DNA from 4 places in the Oerskovia sp. Root918 genome. Region 2 is predicted to be linked to each of the others. Evidence: riboswitches for the same ligand, from Rfam matches in the RefSeq annotation. Region 2 holds a riboswitch; each other region holds the start of a gene.
The links. A riboswitch is a leader RNA that binds a small molecule or an ion and turns the genes downstream of it on or off. The one in region 2 is predicted to bind thiamine pyrophosphate.
Positions count from the first base shown of each region.

Region 1: it holds a riboswitch for thiamine pyrophosphate, as region 2 does, so the genes downstream of both, thiO (glycine oxidase ThiO) here and thiD (bifunctional hydroxymethylpyrimidine kinase/phosphomethylpyrimidine kinase) in region 2, are expected to answer to the same signal.
Region 3: it holds a riboswitch for thiamine pyrophosphate, as region 2 does, so the genes downstream of both, thiC (phosphomethylpyrimidine synthase ThiC) here and thiD (bifunctional hydroxymethylpyrimidine kinase/phosphomethylpyrimidine kinase) in region 2, are expected to answer to the same signal.
Region 4: it holds a riboswitch for thiamine pyrophosphate, as region 2 does, so the genes downstream of both, ASE27_RS01005 (thiamine ABC transporter substrate binding subunit) here and thiD (bifunctional hydroxymethylpyrimidine kinase/phosphomethylpyrimidine kinase) in region 2, are expected to answer to the same signal.

Region 1 is NZ_LMJG01000016.1:134,080-137,497, forward strand. It holds gene thiS (sulfur carrier protein ThiS) at 18-329, opposite strand; gene thiO (glycine oxidase ThiO) at 413-1,723, opposite strand; TPP riboswitch at 1,730-1,807, opposite strand; gene thiE (thiamine phosphate synthase) at 2,015-2,635, shown strand; gene guaA (glutamine-hydrolyzing GMP synthase) at 2,709-3,418, shown strand, end outside.
Region 2 is NZ_LMJG01000011.1:388,592-392,009, reverse strand. It holds gene thiD (bifunctional hydroxymethylpyrimidine kinase/phosphomethylpyrimidine kinase) at 1-1,522, opposite strand, end outside; TPP riboswitch at 1,514-1,614, opposite strand; gene ASE27_RS09380 (HEAT repeat domain-containing protein) at 1,756-2,583, shown strand; gene ASE27_RS09375 (DUF389 domain-containing protein) at 2,617-3,418, shown strand, end outside.
Region 3 is NZ_LMJG01000015.1:153,926-157,343, reverse strand. It holds gene ASE27_RS15940 (hypothetical protein) at 1-995, shown strand, start outside; TPP riboswitch at 1,589-1,698, shown strand; gene thiC (phosphomethylpyrimidine synthase ThiC) at 1,689-3,418, shown strand, end outside.
Region 4 is NZ_LMJG01000001.1:225,592-229,009, reverse strand. It holds gene ASE27_RS01010 (iron ABC transporter permease) at 1-407, opposite strand, end outside; gene ASE27_RS01005 (thiamine ABC transporter substrate binding subunit) at 413-1,504, opposite strand; TPP riboswitch at 1,563-1,688, opposite strand; gene ASE27_RS01000 (DUF4235 domain-containing protein) at 1,858-2,127, shown strand; gene ASE27_RS00995 (serine hydrolase) at 2,195-3,418, shown strand, end outside.

The DNA.
Region 1 (3,418 bases), on a different contig from region 2:
CCGTGTCCTGCCTGGTGTCAACCACCCTGCACCGCCGTGACGACCTCGACACGGTCGCCGTCGCGCAGGGTCGTGGACGACCACGTGCTGCGGGGGAGCACGGCGTCGTCGATCGCGACCGCGACGCCGCGGGGGACGTCCCCGGTGTCCCCGACGAGCTCGGGCAGGAGCGCGGCGACCAGCGCTGCGACGGTCGTGGGGGCGGTGAGCGGGTAGGGCTCGCCGTTGACGAGGGCGCTCGCGGTCGAGCGCGGGTGCACGGTGATGCCTGCGGGAGGGGTCGTCGGCCGCGCGCCGGTCGTCGTGGACGGGGGAGTCGGGTGGGTCATGTGGTCCTCCGGGAGGTGGGAGCCGAGGTAGAGGTGTGCCGTCGGGGTAGAGGGCCCCACCCCGCTACCTCGACGCGAGCCCTCTATCTCGCGGGGGTAGGGGTGGGCGAGAAGCGCAGGGGGTCGATCGCCGCGACCGCGGGCGGCAGCGGCTGGCCGGTCAGGACCGCGTCGATCGCTGCCCCCGTGACGGGGGCGAGCAGCACGCCGTTGCGGTAGTGGCCCGTGGCGAGGACCAGGCCGGGGACGGTGGTGGGCCCTAGGAACGGCAGGTTGTCGGGCGTGCCCGGGCGCACGCGCGGGGTGACCTCGACGAGGGCCAGCTCGTCGAGCCCGGGCAGCAGGGCGCGCGCGTCGCGCAGGAGCGCGAAGACGCCGCCCGCGGTCGCGCGCCGGTCGTCGGGGTGCTCCTCGCTCGTCGCGCCGACGACGACCTCGCGGTGCCCGCCGGGCCCGGGCGTACGCGGTACGACGTACACCGGACGCCCTTGCACGATCCCTCGCACCACGTGGTCGAGCGTGAACCACGCGGGGGCGTCGAGCCGCAGCGTCTGCCCCTTCACCGGACGGGTCGGGGCGCACACCTCGGGGACGTCCGCGAGCAGGTCCCCCGAGTCCGCACCCGCCGCGAGGACCACGGTCCCCGCGCGGTGCTCGACGCCCGCGTCGTCGAGCGCCCCGGTCACGGGAGAGCCGGGTCCGGACGCGCGCAGCAGCCGGACCGCCCGGCGGCGCACGACGGCGGCGCGCGGGTCCCGCGCGAGAGCCGCGGTCAGCGCGCGGTGCACCGCGCGGGGATCGACCTGATGGTCGCCCGGTGCCCAGAACGCACCGGCCACGCGCGGCCCGACGAGCGGTTCGCGCTCGCGCGCCGCCGCGACCGAGATCTCGGTCGAGTCGAGCCCCCAGGCCTCCTGGAGCGCGCGCACGCGGCGCCCGAGCGCCAGGTCGTCGCCGTCGTAGGCCAGCGTGAGCGTGCCGGTCGCGCGCAGCCCGACGTCGAGCCCCGAGTCCGCCTCGAGCTCGGCCGCGAACGCTGGCCACCGTGCCGCCGAGTCGGCGCCCAGGCGCAGCGCGGTCTCCTCGCCGAAGTCGGCCTCGGTCACGGGCGCGAGCATCCCGGCCGCGGCGTGGGTCGCGCCGTCGCCCGGGGCCGGGTCCAGGACGGTCACGCGCAGGCCAGCACGCGAGGCCCGCCAGGCCGCGGTGAGCCCCACGATGCCGCCGCCCACGACGAGGACGTCCGTGGCGCCGTCGGGCGTGGTGATCGTCGTCCGGTCGCCGGGCGCGACGCGCCTCACGGGGCCCGACGGCGCCGCGCCCCCCAGGCTCCCGTCGCGCCCCGGCGGACGCGCGGGCAGGGCGGGGTGGTCGGTGGACAGGGCTGCGCACATGCGCTCGCTCCCTTCGCTGGCATGACCCAGATCAGGTTCGACGGTCGGCTCTCGCCCTCTCAGCCCCGTGCGGGGCTCCCGTGCTTCGCGGCCACCCTACAACGCACGCCGGCCACGCTCGGGGCGTGCCCACGGGCTGCGCCGCGACCGTGTCCCGGGCGGGCCGCGCCTATCCTGGGCGCCGTGACCACTGCTCCGACCGGCGACGCCGAGCCCCGACAGCACACCTCGCCCCAGCGCACCAGCCCCACGGCTCCTGCCGGGCGGGCCCGCCCGGCGGCCGTCGAGCGCCTGCGGGCGGCCCGGCTGTACCTGTGCACCGACGCCCGCGAGGAGCGCGGCGACCTCGAGGACTTCCTGCACGCGGCGCTCGCGGGCGGGGTCGACGTGGTCCAGCTCCGCGACAAGGGGCTCGACGTCGCGCGCGAGCTCGAGCTGCAGGAGGTCGTCGCGCGCGTCGCGACCGAGCACGGGGCGCTGTGGGCGGTCAACGACCGGGCCGATGTCGCCCTCCTGACGGGAGCCCCGGTGGTGCACATGGGTCAGGGCGACCTGCCCGTGCCCGCGGTGCGGTCGCTCCTGGGTGCGGGCCCGCTGCTGGGCCGCTCGACGCACTCGCTCGCCCAGGCCACGGCCGCCGAGGCGGATCCCGAGGTCGACTACTTCTGCGTGGGACCGCTCTGGGCGACGCCGACCAAGCCGGGGCGCGACGCCGTCGGGCTCGACCTGCTGCGACAGGTCGCCGCGACGGCGCCGACCACGCCGTGGTTCGCGATCGGCGGTGTCGACGCCGCGCGGCTCGACGAGGTGCTCGACGCGGGGGCCGAGCGCATCGTCGTGGTGCGTGCGATCACGGGCGCGGCCGACCCCGAGCGGGCCGCTCGCGAGCTGCGCGGACGGCTGCCCGCCTGACGCGCGCAGTGATCCCCGTCGCACGTCGTGGACCGATGCCGGGGATCGGCGCCGAGCCAACTATCCTGGGCTGGTGACACCCACCCCCTCAGCCCCCCGGCCCGTATTGGTCGTCGACTTCGGCGCACAGTACGCCCAGCTGATCGCGCGTCGCGTGCGTGAGGCCAAGGTGTACTCGGAGATCGTCCCCCACACCTTCACCGTCGAGCAGATGCTCGCCAAGAACCCGGCAGCGATCATCCTGTCCGGTGGTCCCTCGTCCGTGTACGCGCAGGGTGCGCCCTTCGTGGACCCCGCGCTGTTCGACGCCGGCGTGCCCGTCCTGGGCATCTGCTACGGCTTCCAGGCCATGGCCAAGGCGCTCGGTGGCACGGTCGCGCAGACCGGCCTCAGCGAGTACGGCGGCACGGCCGTCGAGGTCTGCCAGGCCGGTGCGCTGCTCGCGGGCTCGCCCGACCAGCAGACCGCCTGGATGAGCCACGGCGACGCCGTCCACGCGGCCCCCGAGGGCTTCGAGGTCCTCGCGACCTCGGCCGGCTCCCCGGTCGCAGCGTTCGAGGACACCGGGCGTCGCCTCTACGGCGTGCAGTGGCACCCCGAGGTCAAGCACTCCCCGCTGGGCCAGAAGGCTCTCGAGAACTTCCTGTACCAGGGCGCGGGCCTCGCCGGCGACTGGACCCCGGGCAACGTCATCGCCGATCAGATCGCGCTCATCCGCGAGCAGGTCGGCGACGCGCGCGTCATCTGCGGCCTGTCCGGAGGCGTCGACTCCTCGGTCGCCGC
Region 2 (3,418 bases):
GCTCGAACGCGCGCAGCATACGTTCGCGCTCGGCGGGCGAGGCCCAGCGCGCGGCCTCGTCGGCGAACGAGCACGCGGTGCGTGTCGCCTCCTGGAAGGCCGGGTCGCCGTAGAGCGAGATCCAGCGCGCGTAAGGATGCCCGTCGAGGTCCCCCGCCCGGCGCACCAGGACGTCGCCGATGTACGAGTACAGCCAGTAGCACGGCAGCAGCGCCGCGACGGTCTCCGCGTACGACCCGTTCGACGCCGCGTGCAGGTGGTTGGTGTAGGCGGCGGTCACGGGAGAGGGGTCGACGCTCTCGACCGCCCCCCGGTCCATCCCGACGTGCTCGCCCAACCAGTCACGGTGCAGCGCCTGCTCGACCTCGAGCGACTCGACTGCCGCCCCCGCGAAGAACTGCCGGGCCTCGGGCGTCGGCGCGAGCTGGCTCGCCCGCGACAGCACGCGCGAGTACTCGGCGAGGTACGCGGCGTCCTGCGCGAGGTAGAACCCGAAGTCCTCGGCGGCGAGGCTCCCGTCCGCGAGCGCCCGCACGAACCCCATGCTCTCGACGGCCTCGCGCCACCCCTCGATCCGCTCCCAGGCCTCCTCGGAGAACACCTGCCTGCCCAGCGTGGGCAGGTGCGCCAGGTGGTCGACGGGTCCGCGGCCCGTGCCCACCGCCAACGCTCCCCCGGCCCGCAGCGCGCCGGTCAACCAGGTCTTCGCGTCGCGCGTCGCGCTCTCCCAGCCGTCCCGTCGGGGACGCAGGGCGGCGACCGCCGCCGACAGCGAGCACCCGGTCCCGTGGGTGTGCACGGTGTCGATGCGGGCCGCCGCGAAGGTCGTGACGTCGTCGGGCCCGCGCGCGCCCACCAGGGCGTCGGGCGACTCCTCCCCGGTGAGGTGACCACCCTTCAGGAGCACGACGGCGCCGCTCGCCGCGTGCAGGCGCCTCGCCTGGGCGAGGGCGTCGGGCCAGGTGGTCGCGGCCTGCTCGCCGACGAGGACGGCGAGCTCGGGGAGGTTGGGGGTCACGAGGTCGGCGAGCGCGACCAGCTCGCGCACAGCCTGCTCGGCCTCCTCGTCGAGGAGGCGGTGGCCGCTCGTGGCAACCATGACGGGGTCGAGCACGACGAACGGCGGCTGCACACGACGAAGCCACGCGGCGATCGCGCGTGCGTTCGGCTCGTCGGCGACCATGCCGATCTTGACCGCGTCGATCGTGACGTCGTCCGAGACCGCGTCGAGCTGCTCGGTGAGGAAGTCCGCACCCGGGACGTGGACCGTGCGGACGCCGTGCGTGTTCTGCGCGACCAGGGCGGTCGTGACCGCCATGCCGTACGCGCCGTGCGCCGCGAACGCCTTGAGGTCGGCCTGGATCCCGGCACCTCCCGTCGGGTCGGTGCCCGCGATGGACAGGACGCGGGGGCGGGAGGCCTCGGCCCCCGGCGACACGCCGTGCTCGGTCGCACCCCGGGTCCCCGGCGCAGGTGCGGGGGTGGGGGTGGGCAGGACAGGTGCGGTGGCAGCAAGCGACATTGCCGACATCCCTTCGCTAGTGCTAGCTAGATCAGGTTCGACGGGTGTGTTCTCAGCCCGGCTCGTGGGAGCGGGCACCCCGTGTCATTGCAGGGAACTCTAGCGGGCGAGGGGCGTCCTGCCGGCGGCGGTCCGCCTGGTGGCGGCACCTGAGGCGTCGCCCGCCTCTATGCTCACCGCATGGTTCGCTCCGCTCCCGCTCGCCGGCGTCGCTCGCGCCCCTCGGCCTCGCGATGACCGACGACCTGGTCGCCGGGCTCCTCGACCCGGACCCCGAGGTCCACGAGGACGCGGTCGACGACGCCGCCGAGCGAGCCATGAACGACGACCAGGGCGCCGTCGACGCCCTGCGCGACGTCGTGCTGCACGTCGAGCGATACCCGATCGGCACGTTCGAGCGGACTCTCAACCGCCTCTACGCCTTCGCGGACCCATCGCTCGAACCGGCGATGATGCGCGCCCTCGAGTCCGGGGTGTCGGCCACCTGGTACCTCACGGCAGCCTGCGCTCGGGCGGGATTCCGGGGAGCCGTCCCCTACGCCCTCGCCCTGCTCGGCTCCCCCGTCACCTCCGAGCGGAGTGTCGGCTGCGAGGTGCTCGGTGACCTGGACGCGCACGAGGCAGTGCCGCACCTCGTCGCCCGGCTCGGCGACCCCGAGCACGTCGTGCGGGAGGCCGCGGCCGGAGCGCTGGCCGGTCTCGGGGGTGCCGACGCCGTCGACGCGCTGCGCCGCGAGCTCGTCGAGCACCGGTTCCCGCTCCTGGGGTACGTGGCGAACGCCCTGGGCTCGATCGACCCCGACCAGTCGGTCTGGCTCCTCGACCAGGCGTGCGCACCGGACGTCCACACCCGGTACTGGGCGGTCCGTGCCCTCGGGAGAACCGGGAGCGAGCGTGTCCACGAGCGGCTGCTCCACGTCGCAGCAGACCCTGCGGAGGAGACCGTGGCCATCGCGAACGGCAGCACGGTCGCGAGCGCGGCACGCAAGTCCCTGAAGACCTGGCAGCGCGTGGGCCGTGTCCGCACCGGTACACCGAGCGCGAGCGCCGACCCCCTGTGATGCTGGGGACACTCAGACGCCCCGGGAGGCAGCATGCGCGTCACCACGGCCGACGTCCAGCGGATGACGTCCGCGCTGTTCATCAGCGAGGGGCCGTCCTCCCGGTCACGTCAGGCCACGTTCTGGACCCTGCTGATCCTCGCCGCGATCATCGCGTCGGCGGGCGTCGCAGCCGACAGCACGGCCACCGTGATCGGCGCCATGATCGTCGCGCCCCTCATGACGCCCATCGTCGGGACCGCGCTCGCGATCGTCCTCAACGACCACAGGAACCTGACCTCGTCGGCGCTCCTGGTCGTCGCGGGCGCCGCGGGGGTGGTCGCGACCGGGTACGTCGTCGGGCTGTTCGTCCCGATCGAGATCGTCGCGGCGACCAACAGCCAGGTCGCAGGCCGCGTGACGCCCCAGCTCATCGACCTGCTCGCGGCGCTCGCGACCGGGGCCGTCGGTGCGTTCGCCCTGGTGCGCGCCGACGTGTCGGACGCCCTGCCGGGCGTCGCCATCGCGATCTCTCTCGTCCCGCCGCTCGCGGTCGTCGGCCTCACGCTCGAGTCCGGGGCCCCGAACCAGGCCTTGGGGGCGCTGCTGCTGTTCGCGACCAACGTCGCGGCGATCATCGCGACCGGCACGATCGTCTTCCTGCTCTTCCAGGTCCGCACGGCCGCGGGCGAGACCGAGCGGTTCGTCGGCCCCCTGCGAGGCGCGAGCCTCGTCACGGTCGCCGCTGCCCTGCTCCTCGTCGCGGTTCCCCTCAGCACCATCAGCCAGCACGTCCTGCGGCAGAACGCGGACAAGATCGCCGCGGCCCCTGTGGCCCAGGCGTGGGCCGAGCAGG
Region 3 (3,418 bases), on a different contig from region 2:
TCGTGGTGGTCGTCGGCGCGCTGGCCGCGGTCGACGTGCGGGCGATCGTCGGCGTTATCGAGGGAGCCCGCGAGTACCGTGACGCGGGCGCGAGCGTGCAGATCCTCGAGGCTACCGGGCAGGTCGACGGGGCACGCTGCGAGGCCCTCGCCAGGGTCGACGGCGTCAACGCGGCCGGCGCCCTGCGGACCGGGGAACCGCTGCGGGCGCTCAACCTCCCCTCGAGCGAGCTCACCGGCCTCGAAGCAACCCCTGGGCTGCTCGGCGCGCTCGACCGCGGACGGGTCGCCGGGGCGGGCCTGTGGCTGTCCGCGGACCTGGCCGAGGCGCTCGGCGCGGTCCCCGGTGACTCGATCGCGACGACCACCGGGCCCGCGCGGCTCGGCGCGGTCTACCCGTACCCCGACGACGGACGCGACCGCGCCCTGGGCTACGCAGCCGTCGCTCCCGTACCCGCCACGGGGCTGTTCGACTCGTGCTGGGTCGAGATCTGGCCCGTCGACCCCGAGACCGCGACGCTCCTGCGCACGACTGTCGTCGCCGACCCGTCCTCCGAGGTGCAACCCACCCAGAAGCAGCTCAACGGCCGGCTCGGTGCGACCTACGACGCGAGCGCCGAGTTCTCCGGCCGCCTGACCGAGCCCACCCCGATCGCCACGGCCGCCCTGGGCCTGGCCCTGGGATACGTCGCGATACGGCTGCGCCGCCTCGAGCTCGCCGCGGCCCTGCACGCCCGGGTCCCGCGTGCCGCCCTGACCTGGCAGATGCTCCTCGAGACCGCCGCCTGGACCGGTGCCGGGATCGTCGTGACCGTCCCCGCGCTGTGGTGGCTCGCGGGAGCCGGAGGTGACGGGCTCGCCACCGACCAGGTGAGCACCTGGATCATCGGCATGCGGACCGTCCTCGCCGGAGCAGGAGCGGTGCTCGTCGGGGCCGTGGCCGGGGCGCTCACGACCCGCGAGAAGCACCTCTTCAAGTACTTCAAGGAGAGGTGAGTACAGAGAGCTGCAAGATTCGTGAGGGGCCGGGACGGTGGGCTCGGGTGTGAGGAACAGCCGTAGAGTCGCCCACGCGTTCCAAGGTGAGGAACGACACTTGCTCGAGCGCGCGAGCAGGAATGTCATGGAAGAACCCCGCGACCGGCAGCGGTGCAACGGTCTATGGCGGGTGGGCATCTGCAAGGAGCATTTCTCAGACCGGCACGATCACGACCTCGTTGATCACCTACCGCTACCTCGACGTGGTTCACTGAGCGAACCCGATCTGTTCTGGCCAGGCCGACCTTGCGATGCAGGTCGGCCTGGCTGGCGTCGCCACTGGCCTGCTGAGTGTGCTGGTGGTTGGCTGTTCGGCGGCGCCTGTTGCCGACGAGGGTCAGTGGGTACCGGATGTCCTCGCGCTCGGGCAGGCGACGGACGTCGACTTGGTGAGGACGATCGCCGAGGACGGACAGATCACCGAGGTCGCTGCTCGAGCAGTGAGGCCGTGAGCGCCGAACGCGGGACAGGTGCGCCGACGCCCGGCGCCGTGCGCTACGGTGACGACCGCACGACCCAGCACCACCGCACCACCAGCACGACCCACAACTCCACACACCCACGGGAGCTCGCAGCAGCGAGCTGAGAGGGCGGCTCAGCGCCGCCGACCGTTCGAACCTGTTCGGATCATGCCGACGTAGGGAGAGAGCCATGAGCTCTGAGACCGCTGTGCCCACAACCACCGGGCCCGCCGCCGCTGCACCAGCTGCACCCACCGTGCCCGCCGCGACCACCGGGTCGTCCGCGCACACCATCACGACCGGACCCATCGCGGGGTCCGCCAAGGTCCACCACCCGGTCCCGGGCGCGGAGCACCTGCGCGTCCCCGAGCGCCGCGTGCTCCTGAGCAACGGCGAGCACCTGGACCTGTACGACACCTCTGGCCCCTACACCGAGTCGGACGACCCCGCGGCGTTCGACCTCGCGGGCGGCCTGCCCGCCCTGCGGGCGTCCTGGCTCCGGCCCGACGCCGTCCCCACCGAGCGCGGCACGGGCGGCGCCCGGACGCAGCTCGCCTGGGCGCGCGCCGGGGTCGTGACCGACGAGATGCGCTTCGTCGCTGCCCGCGAGGGCGTCGACGTCGAGCTCGTGCGCGACGAGGTCGCGCGTGGCCGGGCGGTGATCCCGGCCAACCGTCGGCACCCCGAGATCGAGCCCATGATCATCGGCAAGGCGTTCGGCGTGAAGATCAACGCGAACATCGGGAACTCGGCCGTGACCTCCTCGATCGAGGAGGAGGTCGAGAAGATGGTGTGGGCCGCGCGCTGGGGCGCCGACACCCTCATGGACCTCTCGACGGGCAAGGACATCCACGAGACCCGCGAGTGGGTGCTGCGCAACTCCCCGATCCCCGTGGGGACGGTGCCGCTCTACCAGGCGCTCGAGAAGGTCAAGGGGGACCCCGCGAAGCTCACGTGGGAGATCTACCGCGACACCGTGATCGAGCAGGCCGAGCAGGGCGTCGACTACATGACCGTGCACGCGGGCGTCCTGCTGCGCTACGTCCCGCTGACCGCGCGCCGTGTCACGGGCATCGTGTCCCGCGGCGGCTCGATCATGGCCGCGTGGTGCCTCGCGCACCACCAGGAGTCGTTCCTGTACACGCACTTCGCGGAGCTGTGCGAGATCCTGCGCGACTACGACGTCACGTTCTCGCTCGGCGACGGCCTGCGACCGGGGTCCATCGCGGACGCCAACGACGCGGCCCAGTTCGCTGAGCTGCGAACGCTGGGTGAGCTGACCAAGGTCGCGAAGTCCTACGGCGTGCAGGTCATGATCGAGGGCCCGGGGCACGTCCCCATGCACAAGATCGTCGAGAACGTGCGCCTCGAGGAGGAGCTGTGCGAGGAGGCGCCGTTCTACACGCTCGGCCCGCTCGCGACCGACATCGCGCCCGCCTACGACCACATCACGTCCGCGATCGGGGCCGCGATCATCGCCCAGGCCGGGACTGCGATGCTCTGCTACGTCACGCCCAAGGAGCACCTGGGGCTGCCCGACCGTGACGACGTCAAGACGGGGGTCATCACGTACAAGATCGCGGCGCACTCCGCCGACCTGGCCAAGGGGCACCCGCGTGCGCAGCTGCGGGACGACGCGCTGTCCCGTGCCCGGTTCGAGTTCCGCTGGCACGACCAGTTCGCGCTCTCCCTCGACCCCGACACCGCCCGCGCCTTCCACGACGAGACGCTGCCGGCCGAGCCCGCCAAGACCGCGCACTTCTGCTCGATGTGCGGGCCCAAGTTCTGCTCGATGCGGATCTCCGCGGACGTGCGCGAGTACGCCGAGAAGAACGGCCTGACGTCGGTCGAGGCGATCGAGGCCGGCATGGCGGAGAAGTCGAGCGAGTTCACGGACGCGGGCGGCCGGGTCTACCTGCC
Region 4 (3,418 bases), on a different contig from region 2:
TCGACCAGCAGGGAGCGGAACGCCACTCCCACCACGACGGTCGGCAGCACGAACGGCACCGTCACGAACGCCCGCAGGAACGTGCGCCCCCGGAACCGGCACCGGTAGAGCACGTACGCGCCGGGCACGCCGAGCAGCACCGAGATCACGGTGCCGAGCACGCCCTGCCACAGCGTCAGCCCGATGATCCGCCAGGTCCGCGGCTCGGAGAACACCTCGGCGAAGCCGGAGAGGTCCAAGGAGGCGCCGGCAGCGTCCTGGGTGACGAACCCGCGCGCGATGAGCGTCACGACGGGCCACGCGAAGAACACCCCGAGGAAGAGCAGCGGCAGCCCGGCGGCGAGCCCCCACAGGAGGACCCGCCCGCCGCGCTGCACGGCCGCGGGCAGGCCGCGGCTCACGGGCATCGTGCTCAGCCGATCACCGTCGACGTCCACGCCTTGATCCACTCGTCGCGGTGGGCCGTGATGTCGGCGGGGGCGACCTCGAAGGGCGACGGGGACAGGGGCGCGAACTCGGCCCAGCCCTCGGGCAGCTCGGTGTCCGCGTCCGCCGGGTACATGTACATGTTGTCGGCGATGTCGGCCTGGAACGCGTCGCTCACGAGGAAGTCGACGAGCTTCTTGGCGCCCTCGGGGTTCTTGGCCCCGGTCAGCACGCCCGTGTACTCGACCTGGCGGAAGCACGTGTCGAGCAGCGCGCCCGTGGTGGTCTCGGTACCGTCCTCGGTGACCGTGAACGCGGGCGACGTCGAGTAGGACAGCACGAGGGGGCGTGGGCCCTTGCCCTCGGAGCCGGAGAAGTCGACGTAGTAGGCGTCGGACCACCCGTCGGCGACCTTGACGCCGTTGTCCTTGAGCTTGCTCCAGTAGCCCTCCCAGCCGTCCTCGCCGTAGGCGCCGACGGTCGCGAGCAGGAACGACAGCCCGGGCGACGAGGTCGCGGGGTTGGTCACGACGAGCAGGTCCTTGTACGCGGGCTCGGTCAGGTCGTCGAGCGTCGTGGGCTCGGGGATCCCCGCGGCCGAGAACCAGGCGTGGTCGACGTTGACGCAGACGTCGCCGAGGTCCACGGGGGTGAGCTCGCCGTCGCCCACGGCGTACTGGGTCGCCGAGTCGGCGAGGCCCGAGGGCGTGTAGGGCTCGAGCACGCCCTCGTCGATCGCGCGGGTCGCGAACGAGTTGTCGATGCCGAACACGACGTCGCCGAGCGGCGCGTCCTTGGTCAGGATGAGCTGGTTGACGAGCGCTCCGCCGTCGCCGGGAGCGACCTGCTTGACGGTCAGCCCGGACTCCTTCTCGAACGCGGCGAGGACGTCCTCGCTCACGTTGAAGGAGTCGTGCGTGACGAGCGTGACGGTGCTCGCCTCGGCGCTCGACGAGGTGTCGCCCGCGCCCGTGTCGGTCGTGCCGGCACAGGCCGTGAGGGCCAGCGCGCTGAGCCCGCCGACGAGGCCGAGGCCGATCGTGCGGGCGGTGCCGCGGCGGGTACTGATGGTGTTCATGTGTCCTCCTTGGACGTCACAGGAGGGGGACCTCGCGCACGGGAGGTCCCGTGAGCGAGGCTGGAGAAGCCCGACTTCCTCCACCGGTGCTAACCGGATCAGGTTCGAGGGTCTGCGGTGGTCCGCACTCTCAGCGCCTGTTGCCCGTTGTCTCCGGGCGGTCGGCGCTCCCCTGTCGTTCACCTGCGACTTTACACCGCGGTCCGACGGCGCAGGCAGGGGTCCGGCGTGTGGTCTCGCCCGGGGCGCGCCCCGCCCCGGGCGACGGCTACGGTGGGACCTGAGCTCCGCCGTCGGGCACCTTCACGACGCGCGGCGCGCCCCGCCCGCCTCACCCTCACCTGGAGGTCCACATGGCCGAGAACGAGCAGACCCTCACCGAGAAGGTCGCGACCGTCGCCCTGACGCTGGCCGCGGGCTGGGTCGCGCAGAAGGTCGTGAGCTTCGCGTGGGCCAAGGCCACGGGGCACGACGCCCCCAAGGACCTGGACGACCCCGAGGTCAGCATCATCAGCGCCGTCACCTTCGCCGCGGCCGCTGCGGCCGCGAGCGTGTTCGCCCGCCGTTTCGCGGGGCGCGAGGCCAAGCGCGTCGTGACGCGGCTCGCGGCCCGCGCGTCCTGAGGTCGGGGTCGGGCGGCTCCGGCGGGTCAGCGCCCGCCGCGTCACGGATGTTCCGTAGGGTGTCTCGATGCCCTCCTCTCCTGCCGCCCGACGCCGTCGCTCACCCCTCGTAGGAGGCCTCCTCGTCGTGGGGCTCGCACTGACCGGGTGCTCGTCGTCCGGGAACGGCTCCGAGGTGTCGCCCTCGCCGAGCGTGGCCCCGACCGCGGTCGCGCTGCCGGGCGGCACGGTCGGCAAGGCGGCCGCCTGGGTGCTCGAGGTGCTCAACGCGGACGCGTCCCCCGATGCCGCGACGCTCGATCGGCGGTTCGCCCGGACGTTCCTGGACCAGGTGCCCGCCGCCCAGCTCGTGCCCGTGCTGGACCAGCTCCGCGCGGACCGGGAATGGGTGCCGGTCTCGGTCGACGTCGTCGACGCGGGCGAGAAGCAGGCCGCGCTGACGATCGTCGGGGCGAGCGGGCAGTTCTTCACGATGCAGATCGGTGTCGACGCGGACAGCCGCATCGAGACCCTGTTCTTCGGCCCGGGCGACGACCCGCACCGCGAGCCCGCGGCGAGCTGGGACGAGCTGGGCGAACGCCTCGACGCCGTGGACGCGCAGAGCTCGCTGCTCGTGGCCCAGGTCCTGGACAACGGGACGTGCCAGGCGGTCGAGGAGGCTCCCGGCGGCTCGGACCCGGACGAGGTGCTGCCGCTCGGCTCGATCTTCAAGCTCTACGTGCTGGGCGCGGTGTCGCAGGCCGTCGAGGCCGGGACGCTGACCTGGGACGACGAGCTGACCGTGACCGACGACGTGCGGTCCCTGCCCTCGGGGCAGCTCCAGGACGCGCCCACGGGCACCGCGGTCACGGTGCGCGAGGCGGCCGAGCTCATGATCTCGATCAGCGACAACACCGCGACCGACCTGCTGGTCCAGGCCGTGGGGCGTGACGCCGTCGAACGCGCGCAGGCCACGCTGGGGCACGCCGACCCGTCGCTCAACACCCCGTTCCTCACGACCCGCGACGCGTTCGCGATCGCCTGGGGCTCGCCGTCGCAGGCCACCGGGTGGGCGGCGGCCGACACCGCGGGACGGCGCGCGATGCTCGACGCGCTGCCCGGCGGGCCCCTCGCCGTCGACCCCGCGGGAGTGACCACGCCCGTGTGGCAGGACGACGTCGACTGGTTCGCGACGTCGTCGGACCTGTGCGCCGCGCACGTCTGGTTGCACGACCGCGGCGAGCAGGACCCCGTGGTGCGCGAGGTGCTCTCGGCCAACCCCGGCATCGAGGTCGACACGACGGCGTGGCCC